DNA from 3 places in the Candidatus Pantoea multigeneris genome. Region 2 is predicted to be linked to each of the others. Evidence: predicted binding sites of a transcription regulator. Region 2 holds the regulator's gene; each other region holds the start of a gene.
What was found. The regulator CRP, encoded in region 2, controls carbon source genes, mostly activating them, when cyclic AMP is high. The targets are predictions, from matches to a motif close to ATGTGANNNNNNTCACAT.

Region 1 (4,223 bases), on a different contig from region 2:
GGCAATCCCCATGCGAGCCGAAACCATTTGAATCAGTAGCAGGGTATTATCCACATTTTTAAGCGCCGGGCTGATACCTGCGGGCTGGAGGAAATGACGCCACACATCCAGGCGCTGGCGCTGAACCGGGTAAATCATCAACACTTCATCGGCTAAATCTTCCGGGGTAATCACGTCTTTTTGTGCCAGCGGATGGTCAGGAGCCAATACCAGGCGCACTTCGAAATCAAACATTGGCGTGTAGTGGAGACCACTGCGCGGCAGGATATCGGAAGTCAGTACAATATCCAGCTCGCCCTGTTGCAGCGCGGGCTGGGGATCAAACGTCACGCCGGATTTGAAATCCACCACCACTTGCGGCCAGCTGAGGCGGAAATTATTCAGCGCTGGCGTCAGCCACTGAATACAGCTGTGACACTCAATGGCAATGCGCAGCGTGGTCTGGTGCGGCTCATGACAGGCCTGAAGTGCCTGCTGAATCTGCGGCAGGATCTGCTCAGCTAGCTGCAACAAAATCTCGCCCTGCTGGGTAAAACGCAGCGGCTGGCTTTTACGCACAAACAGGCGAAAGCCCAGACGCTGTTCCAGATCGCTGAACTGGTGAGAGAGGGCTGATTGAGTCTGGTGCAGCTGTGCGGCGGCGGCAGCCAGAGAGCCAGTATTTCGCAGTGCCTGCAGCGTTCGCAGATGCTTGAGTTCGATCATGAGGGTCCTTCACATGCAGAGTGAACATTTTGCGCTTGAGGAGCATACAGTACGCGCAGATTATAGCGGTGTAAACATCTGGACGTCTAAACCATGCCTGGATAGCACACCGCGTTCCCTGTCAGGCCGCTTAAGAGATAATTTTAAGCCAGATGTGGTGTCTCGGCGAAGGCCGAAAATCATTGGATAGGGGACAGGGGGGCAATCCGCGAGGTGAGATCGTCTGATACGTTGGGTAAATCTTGGGGCGCAATGCGCCCCCTTTTTTATGCTACGCCGTACTGTTTAAACCATGCCAGCATACGCTGCCAGCCATCCTGCGCCGATTCAGCGTGATAGCTTGGACGGTAGTCGGCATTGAAAGCGTGACCGGCATCGGGATAGACCACTATCTCCGCTTTAGCATTAGCCGCGTGGAGTGCCTGGCGCATCAGTTCCACACCTTCGAGTGGAATGCCATCGTCCTGGCCGCCGTACAGACCCAGTACCGGTGCGTTTAAATCAACCGCCACATCGATGGGGTGTTTTTGCTGTTTCAGGGTTTTATCGCCCACCAGCCGTCCATACCAGGCGACTGCGGCTTTCAATTGAGGGTTGTGCGCGGCATAGAGCCAGCTAATACGGCCTCCCCAGCAGAAGCCGGTGATCGCCAGACGGCGAATATCGCCACCGTGTTTTGCTGCCCAGTTCGCAACGTGGTCGAGATCCGACAACACCTGGCTATCAGGCACTTTGCTGACCAGCTCTTTAAGCAGCGTAGGGATATCAGCGTACTCGCCTGGATCACCTTCGCGGAAATAGAGCTCAGGGGCAACGGCCAGATAGCCTTCCAGCGCCAGGCGGCGGCACAGATCGCGAATGTGTTCATGCACGCCGAAAATCTCCTGCACCACCATGACAACCGGCAGCGGACCTGCGGCATCTTTCGGTTTGGCAAAGTAAGCTGGCATGTTTTCACCCTGGCTTGCGACCGAGGTTTCACCAGCCTGAATAGCCTCACTGGTGGTGGTAATGGTGGTTGCGGCGATGGGGTGAACGGCGGGAGCAAAGCCACCCGGCGCAGATTTCTGTGCCATATTATCTTCGGTTTTCATGATGTTCTCCGTGCGAGCAAAGGCGAAGTCAGGTAACTATAGCCTGGCCTGTTTGGTCGGTGGCCAGGTCGGGTACAGCGTTTGTAGAGTAAGGTGCATACTTCTCTTTATCATCGCCAGACTCTATTCACAGCGCAGCTTGTGGCAAAATCAGCAACATGGCGATTGAAATGTGATTCAGATCTCATTTCAATGTATACGTCTGATATGTTTCACTACTTATGGCGATATTAGTCACATTTTACTGCGTTGTGCTGACGTAGAGTGGCGCACATCTTTTCCCGTTATCAGGAGTCCGTTATGGCCCAGTCCGATGTATTTCATTTAGGCATTACCCGCGCCGATCTGCAGGGCGCAACGCTGGCGATTGTGCCCGGCGATCCTGAGCGCGTGAAAAAAATTGCAGCGCTGATGGATGAACCCGAGCATCTTGCTTCTCACCGCGAATTCACCACCTGGCGCGCTAAGCTGGATGGTAAACCGGTGGTGGTCTGTTCAACGGGCATTGGTGGCCCATCGACCTCCATCGCGGTGGAGGAGTTGGCGCAGCTGGGCGTACGTACTTTCTTGCGCGTGGGCACCACGGGTGCCATCCAGCCGGGAATCAACGTGGGTGATGTGCTGGTAACGACCGCCGCTGTTCGCCTTGATGGTGCGAGCCTGCACTTCGCGCCAATGGAGTTCCCCGCTGTTGCTGATTTCACCTGTACCACGGCATTAGTGGCCGCTGCACAGGCAAGCGGCGCGGCAACACACATTGGTGTTACCGCCTCTTCTGACACTTTCTATCCTGGCCAGGAACGTTACGACACCTTCTCCGGTCGCGTGGTGAATCGCTTCCAGGGTTCAATGAAAGAGTGGCAGCAGATGGGCGTCCTTAACTATGAGATGGAATCTGCTACGCTGTTAACCATGTGCGCCAGCCAGGGGCTGCGTGCCGGGATGGTGGCGGGAGTGATCGTCAATCGCACCCAGAAAGAGATCCCTGATGCTGTCACCATGAAACAAACGGAAAGTGCTGCGGTGAGCATTGTGGTCGAGGCCGCGCGTCGCCTGTTGTGATGCGTATTAAAGCCTGACGCACCGTGCCCGCTTTGACGGAGACCGACCATGCGTTCAGGCTTTACCTCTCGCCCTGCGGCGAATCCCCGCGATCTGCAAGCGCGTGTGGAGCAGTCCGCTGCCCGTTTTCGCCATGCGATGGCGCAGGAAGATTACCCCACCGCCCTGAAAAGCTGTGAAGAGGTGCTGCGCGTAATGCCGCACCAGATGCAGGTGCTGAGTGATTATGCACTGTGTCAGATGCGTCTTGGTCAGTATCCCAAAGCCTATAAAACCTATCTGAAAATCTTGCAGGCTCCCCCCGCTCAGCAGGCGCAGGCGTCAGAAACCTGGCGTGATGGTCTGGCGGAAGTCTGTGGCTGGTTACAAAAGCCTGAAGAGGTGCGACGTTACGGCCTTGCAGCACTGCAACACGCCGATGACCGTTTTCGAGGTGGCCCGCGTGTCGCCTTTCCCTCCGCGCAGCCCGCCCCATTTGATGCCACTCGTCCGCAGCAAAACATCATCGCCTTCAGCCTGTATGGCGGTCAGCCTCGTTACTGTGAGACGTTGATTCGTAACGTGGAAGTGGCACCCGATCTGTTTCCTGGCTGGCGCTGCCGCGTTTATCTGGATGATTCGGTTCCCGACCATGTCTGGCAGCGCTTACAGTTGCCTCACGTGGAGCTCGTGGATATGTCGCAGGAAAAGCACATTTTCCCGACGCTGTGGCGTTTTCTGGTGCTGGATGATGCCAGCGTGCAACGCTTTATCGTTCGCGACGCAGATTCATTGCTCTCTGAGCGTGAAGCGGCGGCAGTGAACGCCTGGCTGGCTTCTCCTTTCTGGTTCCATCACATGCGCGACTACTTTACGCACACGGAGTTGCTGCTGGCCGGCATGTGGGGAGGATGCAATGGCGTATTCCAGCAGGTTGAGCAGTCGATGAGAGATTTCATTACTCAGTACGCTGGCAGTGCGCGTTACACCGACCAGTATTTTCTCAAGCAAGCACTCTGGCCCACCGTGCGGGAGAGCCTCCTGAGCCACGATGAGCTCTTTGGCTTTCATCAGGCACAGCCCTGGCCCCAGCATGCCCCCATCCGCTGGCAGACTGACCGTTTTCACGTTGGCAGCAATGCGGGCTTTGCCAGCATGACGGGGCCGGTGGCGAGTGAAGGCGATCAGCAGCAGGTGGAGCTGAGCTGGCAGGGGAGAAGTTGGGTGTATGCCGCACGGGTAAAACAAAATCAATGGCATCTGCCGCTGCCGTTTTTCCTGATAGATGCCTGGAAAGCCGGCGAGCTCACCGTAAGAACACTTTGATTAGCAAAGATTTATCTGGACATTCATACAGTGCCACTCTACCTTTTTTCTCAGCGC
Region 2 (4,223 bases):
TTGCCACTGTGGCCACAGCCAAATCATGCCAGCGAATGCAATCAGGCAACCGGCCAGCGTATCCAGCAGGCGCGGGAGTAAAAACTGTGCGCCGTTGAGCGCCAGCAGTTGCAGCGAATACACCGCTGTTACCGTAAAGCCAATCATCGACCAGCCGTAAAACTTGCGGGTGAACAGGTAGCTGACAAAGGTAATCACCAGCATGGTCAGCAGCACCAGCGACTCCGCAACCGCAAAGTGAAGGCTGGCGGCGGCAATCACCAGACCGGCAAACGTACCCGCAGCCCGGTGTTGAATCCTGACCTGTGTGGCTTTATAGCCATTCTGGCTGACGAACATGATGGTCATCAGAATCCAGTAAGGTTTGGGTGCGTTGAACAGTAACCCCAGACTGGCACCAAACATCAGCATCACGGCAAAGCGCCCGGCGGTGCGCAGCGCTGAGGAGCGCCACGACAAGTAGCTACGCAGCGCAGGGAGCAGTGGCAGACGGCGCTGGCGGTCTGCCATCAGGTCTCGGGAATAGAGTGGTTTTTGGGTGCGCAGTACCCGGGCAATCCGGTTGAAGTGATAGAGGCAAAAGCTTCCCACCGGATTCCCCGGATGTTGACGGGCGATCTTTTCCAGCGCACCCAGCTGCTTATCCATGTTAAAGCGGTCTGGTAGCTGATGGTAAAGGATGTCATCGGCCAGCAGGCGCAAGCGGGCAGAGATGGTTTTCGCATTCCAGCGGATAACCGCTTCAGCGTGGCTCTGTTCGACCAGTTTCTGCACCTCTTCGGGCTGATGCAGGCTGACGGAGATATGTTCCTGTAAATCCAGCGCGACCTGGAACGCCCGTTTCAGACGTTGGTGGCTGTTGTTGCGACTGGCGGCCAGCATGTGCATCTGCTGATAGCAGGTATTCATCAAATCAACGGCTTTTTGCTGGCGAGCCAACAGCGGTGGCAGCGCCTTTTCCGGATCGGTGAGCTGGGTCAGCAGGGTATATTTAGCATCGCAGTAGTCTGCCAGTTCGCGGTACAGCAGGCTGAGGGACTCGCGCAGCGGCTGCTCTTTCCATAGCCAGAACCAGAGCCAGTTAAACAAGCCGTACCATAACGTTCCGCCAATGTAGAGCAGCGGAGGAACCCAGATCGGCAGGCGGCCAATCAGGCTGAGGGTAAAAATAGCCGCAATCAGTGTGCCGGGAAGCAGTCGGGCATGCAGTGGGCTGATCTCCCCTAAGACGCCGAGTAGCAACGGAAGTGCAAACAGAATGGCAGGTAATGGCACATTCTTCAGCAGCAAAAATTGCATCAGCAGGCTGGCGCTGGCAAACAGGCTACCGCCGACGATCAGACGTTTAAAGAAGCGTTTATGCGGGGTATCGAGGCCAGCGATGTTACAACAGGCAGGCACGAGCGAGAAAAGCAGGCCTTTTTGCAGATCGCCAAATAGCCAACCCAGGGCCACAGGTAAGCACAGCACTAACGTCTGGCGCAGGGCATAGTTAACTTCGGGGTGATAGATGATTCGACGCCACATCAGCTCATCATAAATAATGACGGCGCGAGGAGAGCCTCGCGCCGTAAATCAGAAAATATTAGCGGGTGCCGTAAACGACGATCGTTTTGCCGTGCGCGGAGATCAAATTCTGATCTTCCAACATTTTCAGAATGCGCCCGACCGTTTCACGCGAGCAGCCAACAATTTGCCCGATTTCCTGACGGGTAATTTTAATTTGCATGCCGTCTGGGTGGGTCATTGCATCGGGTTGTTTCGCCAGGTTGAGTAGCGTCTGAGCAATACGCCCGGTCACATCAAGGAAAGCAAGGTTACCGACTTTCTCTGAAGTCACCTGCAGGCGACGCGCCATCTGAGAAGAGAGGCGCATTAAAATATCTGGATTTACCTGAATTAACTGACGGAATTTCTTGTAAGAAATTTCAGCGACTTCACAGGCTGTTTTCGCCCGAACCCAGGCACTACGCTCCTGACCTTCTTCAAACAGGCCAAGCTCACCGATAAAGTCGCCCTGGTTGAGATAAGAGAGGATCATCTCTTTCCCTTCTTCGTCCTTGATAAGAACGGCGACAGAACCTTTAACGATGTAGTAAAGCGTTTCCGCCTTTTCGCCCTGATGAATCAGGGTGCTTTTGGATGGGTATTTGTGAATATGGCAATGGGACAGGAACCATTCGAGTGTAGGGTCTGTTTGCGGTTTGCCGAGAACCATTCGCGATCATCCTCTATTGTAATCGTGCCCAAAATACAGGGAGGGTAGCCCTGACAGGCGTTGAAATCATCAACCGTTTTCCAGTATGGGAAATTATGTCGGGGAAATATAAGCATCGCCCCGTTTTCGCCTTTATGTGACGAAAAATATTTTCATCTCTGTTTGTAGCACAGCTTTTGCCGACTGTCTTGTGTTGTCTCGCTTCAGCTGCAACGAGGTGGGTCTGGGTTCGGAGGCGATTGCTGTTTGTCAGGGAGAGGCGTACTCTGGCGGCAAATCGACCTCTGGAGTAAGTAACATGCAGGCAAGAGTAAAGTGGGTAGAGGGGCTGACCTTTCTCGGTGAGTCTTCTTCAGGCCATCAGATTATTATGGACGGGAATTCCGGCGATAAAGCGCCAAGCCCAATGGAACTGGTACTGATGTCCGCAGGCGGATGTAGCGCCATCGACGTGGTTTCCATTCTGCAGAAAGGGCGTCATGACGTGAGCAATTGCGAAGTGAAGCTGACCTCAGAACGCCGTGAAGAAGCACCGCGTATTTTCATCCATATTAATCTGCACTTTATCGTCACCGGTAAAGATCTCAGTGATAAAGCGGTAGCGCGGGCGGTGGATCTCTCTGCCGAGAAGTACTGCTCAGTGGCGATTATGCTCGGCAAAGGCGTAGAAATAACCCACAGCTATGAAGTGATTGCGGCTTAAGCCACACCTCGACCTTGCATCAGACGCTGCACCAGCGGCGTCATGATCAGCTCCATTGCCAGCCCCATTTTGCCGCCCGGTACGACCAACGTATTAATGTGCGAGATAAACGAGCCCTGAATCATCGCCAGCAGATAGGGGAAATCAATATCTTCCAGATCGCGGAAATGAATCACGACAAAACTTTCATCCAGTGAGGGGATTTCTCGCGCCGCAAACGGGTTTGAGGTATCGACAGTGGGCACGCGCTGGAAGTTAATGTGCGTGCGCGAGAACTGTGGGGTGATGAAGTTAATGTAGTCTTCCATCGAACGCACCACGGACTCCATCACGGCTTCACGCGAGTGGCCGCGCTCGCTGGTATCGCGGATCAGCTTTTGAATCCACTCCAGGTTAACGATAGGGACGACTCCCACCAGTAAATCCACCTGCCCGGCAACGTCGTGATTCTGTGCGACCACGCCACCATGTAATCCTTCATAAAACAGGACATCGGTGTTTTGCGGGAGCGGCTGCCACGGCGTAAAGGTGCCTGGCACCTGGTTCCAGGGTACGGCTTCATCGTAGGTATGCAGATACTTACGCGATTGTCCCTGACCGCTGCGGCCATATTCGGCGAGTGTGCTTTCCAGTAAGCCGAAGTCGTTGGCCTCTGGGCCGAAATAGCTGATGTGTTTACCCATATCGCGCGCTTTGCGAATCGCCATGTCCATTTCAGGGCGAGTAAAGCGATGGAAGCTATCCCCTTCCAGCGTGGCGGCCTGTAGCTGTAGCTGCTGAAAAATCTTGCGAAAGGCGAGGCTGGTGGTGGTTGTGCCTGCGCCACTGGAACCGGTCACGGCGATAATCGGATGCCTGGCAGACATAAATGGATTCCCTGTTAAGTCAGACGATGTGCATTGTTAACACGAAATGCGGGCGGATGCTATCCGCCACGAAACTCAGAACGCGGCATAATATTGACGCTTTCGTGCAGTTCTGACCACACCAAAACCACCTCACCACTCGCCAACTGGCGACGCACATCATCCACTTTTTGTGTCAGGCTGCGTTCCTGTAAGCCGTAGTCTGTGCCTTCGCGCAGCACAAAGCTTTCGATCAGGTTCGTCAGGGTATCGGGGTCAATTTGTTGCCAGGGAATAATCATGTTGTTGCTTCCAGCCAGGGAGTAAGCCACTGCGGCACCCGCTGTTCTAGCCACATTTGTGGGCGACGCAGGCTACCGCCAACGAAGCCAACGTGGCCGCCGTGAGTGGTGAGTTGATAAGTGGTGCTGGCCGATAGCTGTTCATGGCTGGGGAT
Region 3 (4,223 bases), on a different contig from region 2:
GCTTTCAGAACGTCGTCTGGATTATGCTGACCTCTATTTTCAGTCCAGCCTGCATGAATCATGGGTGCTGGAAGATAAAATCATTAAAGATGGCTCATACCATATCGACCAGGGCGTCGGTATTCGCGCCGTCAGCGGTGAAAAAACCGGTTTTGCCTATGCTGACCAAATTACCTTAAACGCGCTGCGCCAGTCTTCTGAAGCGGCACGCAGTATCGTGCGCGAGCAGGGCAACGGCAAGTCTCATACCCTTTCTGCGGTGATCCAGCGCGAGCTGTATCGCCCACTTAATCCGCTCGATAGCCTGACCCGTGAAGATAAAATCGCGCTGCTGCACCGCATCGATAAAGTGGCTCGTGCTGCTGACCCGCGTGTACAGGAAGTGAATGCCAGCCTGACCGGTGTTTATGAGCAAGTATTGGTTGCCGCTACGGATGGCACCCTGGCGGCCGATATCCGTCCGCTGGTTCGCCTCTCAGTCAGCGTGTTGGTTGAGCAAGATGGTAAGCGTGAGCGTGGCTCAAGTGGCGGCGGCGCGCGCGTAGGTTATGAGTTCTTCCTGGCTGATGAAGACGGTGAAGTGCGTGCTGATGCATGGGCGAAAGAAGCGGTGCGTCTGGCACTGGTTAGCCTTTCGGCCGTTGCAGCCCCGGCTGGCGCGTTGCCGGTGGTGTTGGGTGCGGGCTGGCCTGGCGTGTTGTTGCATGAAGCGGTAGGACACGGGCTGGAAGGCGATTTCAACCGCCGTGAAACCTCGGTCTTCAGCGGTAAAATGGGCCAGTTGGTCGCTTCAGAACTCTGTACTGTGGTTGATGATGGCACCATTGAAGGATTGCGTGGCTCACTGGCCGTGGATGACGAAGGTGTACCAGGTCAGTACAACGTACTGATTGAAAACGGCATTCTGAAAGGTTACATGCAGGATAAGCTCAATGCGCGCCTGATGGGTGTCGCGCCGACCGGTAATGGTCGTCGTGAATCTTATGCACATCTGCCAATGCCACGTATGACCAACACCTATATGCTGGCCGGTAAGTCGACGCCACAAGAGATTATCGAAAGCGTGGAGTATGGTCTGTATGCACCAAACTTCGGTGGCGGTCAGGTTGACATCACCTCGGGTAAATTTGTCTTCTCAACGTCAGAAGCGTATCTGATCGAGAAAGGCAAAATTACGACCCCGATCAAAGGTGCAACGCTGATTGGCTCCGGTATTGAAGCCATGCAGCAAATCTCCATGGTGGGTAACGATCTGGCGCTGGACAAAGGCGTTGGCGTTTGCGGTAAAGAGGGACAGAGCGTACCGGTTGGTGTTGGCCAGCCAACGCTGAAGCTCGATAACATTACCGTCGGCGGCACGGCCTGATTTTCCCCCAGAGGCGGCGCTCTGCCGCCTCATTTTAAACTGACACGATGTTGCTGATACTGCTGCGATACAGTGCGGAAATACTCGGTCAGATAATCAATGCATACCTGCACTTTCAACGGCATCTTGTCTTTCTCAGTATACAGCGCGTAGACCGGACGCGGTTCTGACTGATATTTGGGGAACAGAATGTCGATATCCCCCTGGGTTATCTCATCAATCACCCACATCAGTGGCACATAGGCAATGCCGCAGCCCGCTTTCAGCCAACGAATCAGGGTTAATGAGTCATTGGTGACAAACCGCCCCTGCGGTGACAGGCGCGTTACCACACCTTCCGGCGTTATCAGCTCAAAATTATTATCTGGGCGTACGCTGTATTCCAGCCAGGAAAGGTTATCGATATCACTCGGTTTCTCTGGTGTGCCTTGTTTAGCCAGATAGCTGCGTGCGGCGCACACGACCATTGGCATCGCACCGAGGCGGCGTGAAAACAGGCTGGAATTTTCCAGATGGCCAACGCGGATCACTAAATCCAGCCCGTTGGCGATCAGGTCTGGTGCCGGGCTACCGGTCACCAGGTTGACGCTCAGACCGGGATAATCACGCAGCATATTGGTTGTCATATCAGCTAGCACGTTTTGTGCCATGGTGGATGAACTGCCGATACGCAACACACCTATCGGCGTATTGTTGAAAGCATACAGCTGCTCATGCACCTGCGCGGCTTCACCCAACATCCGGCGACAGCCCTGATAATAGATTTTCCCCGCTTCGGTGAGACCGAGGCTGCGGGTGCTTCGATTCAGCAATTTAACTTGTAGGTCATCTTCCAGTTTGGCGACGATCTGGCTGATGGATGAGACGCTAAGATGAAGCTGTCTGGCGGCGGCGGTAAACGAACCTAATTCAACCACTTTGGCGAATACCGACATGCCTTTAAGTCGTTCCATTGTTTACTCTGGCTAAAAAGTGATTTAGCTCACATTAAGTAGAAAAATTATAGTAAGGCGCGTTACTATATGCGTGCCGGGCCCCTCTTCGCTGCTCCGTATATTCTGACGCGTGGTGATTGCCCTTCAGGGCAATGTCGCTAATATCCCTGATGATACGCTATTATTAACCCAGCCGTAGTGAGGTGTTGTGCCATCTCAACATCATAAACCTACCGTGCAGTATTGCGGTGGGCAACTCTGGAGCGTCCGGCGCAGTCAAACTAAGGATCCCTGATGAGCGTGCTTCCGGTTTTTGTCGTGTTTGGGCTCTCTTTCCCGCCCATATTTGTAGAGTTGATCGTTTCACTGTTGTTGTTCTGGTTAGTGAAGCGAGTGCTGACACCCAGCGGTATCTATGACCTTGTCTGGCATCCAGCACTGTTTAACACAGCGCTTTACTGCTGTGTGTTTTACCTGGTATCCCGTCTATTTGTCTGAGGTTTAAGTGAAAACACTAATAAGAAAAATCGCGCGCTACGTGATTACTCTGCTGCTGGTGATCATTGCAATCGTTATCATTTTTCGTGCCTGGTTTTTTTATACAGAATCCCCGTGGACGCGCGATGCTCGCTTTGCCGCTGATGTCGTGGCGATCGCACCGGATGTCACCGGTCTGATCACTGACGTGCCAGTGCGTGATAACCAACTGGTGAAAAAGGGCGACACGCTGTTTGTGGTCGACCGTCCGCGTTACCAGAAAGCGCTGGATGAAGCTCAGGCTGATGTCGAATACTACCAGGCGCTGGTGAACGAGAAACGCCGTGAAGCAACTCGTCGTAATCAACTCGGCACTGCGGCAATGTCGCGTGAAGCTATCGAACAGTCGAACAACGATTTACAAACCAGCGAGCATCAGCTGGCAAAATCCGTGGCAACGCGTGATTTAGCGCAAATCGATCTTGATCGAACCAATATTCGTGCGCCTGCGGATGGCTGGGTAACCAACCTGAATGCCTATCAGGGTGAGTTCATCAACCGTGGCTCTGTAGCCGTGGCCTTGGTGCAGAAGGGCACTTACCATGTGCTGGCTTACCTTGAAGAGACGAAGCTGCACGGCCTGCAACCGGGTTATCGCGCTGAAATCACGCCATTGGGCAGTAACATTGTGCTGCGTGGCACGGTAGAAAGCGTCGCGGCTGGTGTTACCAACAGCAGCAGCAGCGTGGATAGCAAAGGCATGGCAACCGTCGATTCAAACCTGGAGTGGGTGCGTTTAGCGCAGCGCGTTCCAGTGCGAATCCACCTTGATGAGCAGCCTGGTAATCGCTTCCCGGCGGGCACCACGGCAACTGTGGTCATCACCGGTAAAGAAGATCGTAAAGCTGAACATGTTTCTCCAATTGGTAAATTGTTCAATCGGTTACGTGAATTCGGTTAACCGGAGGTGAGATGATTGAGTTTCTCCGCTTCCCGGTTAAGTTGACCTTTGCCTTAGTCTCGGCACTGTTCATTGGATTTCATTTTAATCTGGAAACCCCCCGCTGGGCCGTAATGACGGCGGGGATCGTCGCTGGCGGCACGGCTTTTGCTGCGGGTGGCGATCCCTACTCCGGTGCGCTGCGTTATCGTGGCATTCTGCGTATTATCGGTACTTTTATTGGCTCAATTGCCGCGGTAACTATCATGATCGCGACGGTGCGTGCACCCGCGATTATGCTGCTACTGTGTTGTATTTGGGCCGGTGTCTGTGTCTGGGTCTCTTCGTTAATTAAAGTCGAAAACTCCTATGCGTTGGGGCTGGCAGGTTATACCGCATTAATTATTGTGATCACGGCTGATGCCAGTGGCGCACTGACGTTAGCGCCTCAGTTTGCCGTGGAACGCTGTAGTGAGATTGTGCTCGGTATTCTGTGTGCCATTCT

Region 1: the regulator CRP is predicted to act here: its motif matches at 1,970-1,987, upstream of udp (uridine phosphorylase).
Region 3: the regulator CRP is predicted to act here: its motif matches at 2,337-2,354, upstream of aaeR (HTH-type transcriptional activator AaeR).

What each region holds. Positions count from the first base shown of each region.
Region 1 covers NZ_VWXF01000016.1:17,883-22,105, reverse strand. The annotation lists gene metR (HTH-type transcriptional regulator MetR) at 1-705, opposite strand, end outside; gene F3J40_RS23395 (dienelactone hydrolase family protein) at 972-1,799, opposite strand; gene udp (uridine phosphorylase) at 2,100-2,861, shown strand; gene F3J40_RS23385 (tetratricopeptide repeat protein) at 2,910-4,166, shown strand.
Region 2 covers NZ_VWXF01000013.1:23,272-27,494, reverse strand. The annotation lists gene F3J40_RS21765 (YccS/YhfK family putative transporter) at 1-1,527, opposite strand, end outside; gene crp (cAMP-activated global transcriptional regulator CRP) at 1,586-2,218, opposite strand; gene F3J40_RS21755 (OsmC family protein) at 2,517-2,921, shown strand; gene F3J40_RS21750 (phosphoribulokinase) at 2,918-3,787, opposite strand; gene F3J40_RS21745 (YheU family protein) at 3,847-4,068, opposite strand; gene F3J40_RS21740 (hydrolase) at 4,065-4,223, opposite strand, start outside.
Region 3 covers NZ_VWXF01000002.1:442,973-447,195, reverse strand. The annotation lists gene tldD (metalloprotease TldD) at 1-1,366, shown strand, start outside; gene aaeR (HTH-type transcriptional activator AaeR) at 1,396-2,319, opposite strand; gene aaeX (p-hydroxybenzoic acid efflux pump operon protein AaeX) at 2,596-2,799, shown strand; gene aaeA (p-hydroxybenzoic acid efflux pump subunit AaeA) at 2,807-3,739, shown strand; gene aaeB (p-hydroxybenzoic acid efflux pump subunit AaeB) at 3,751-4,223, shown strand, end outside.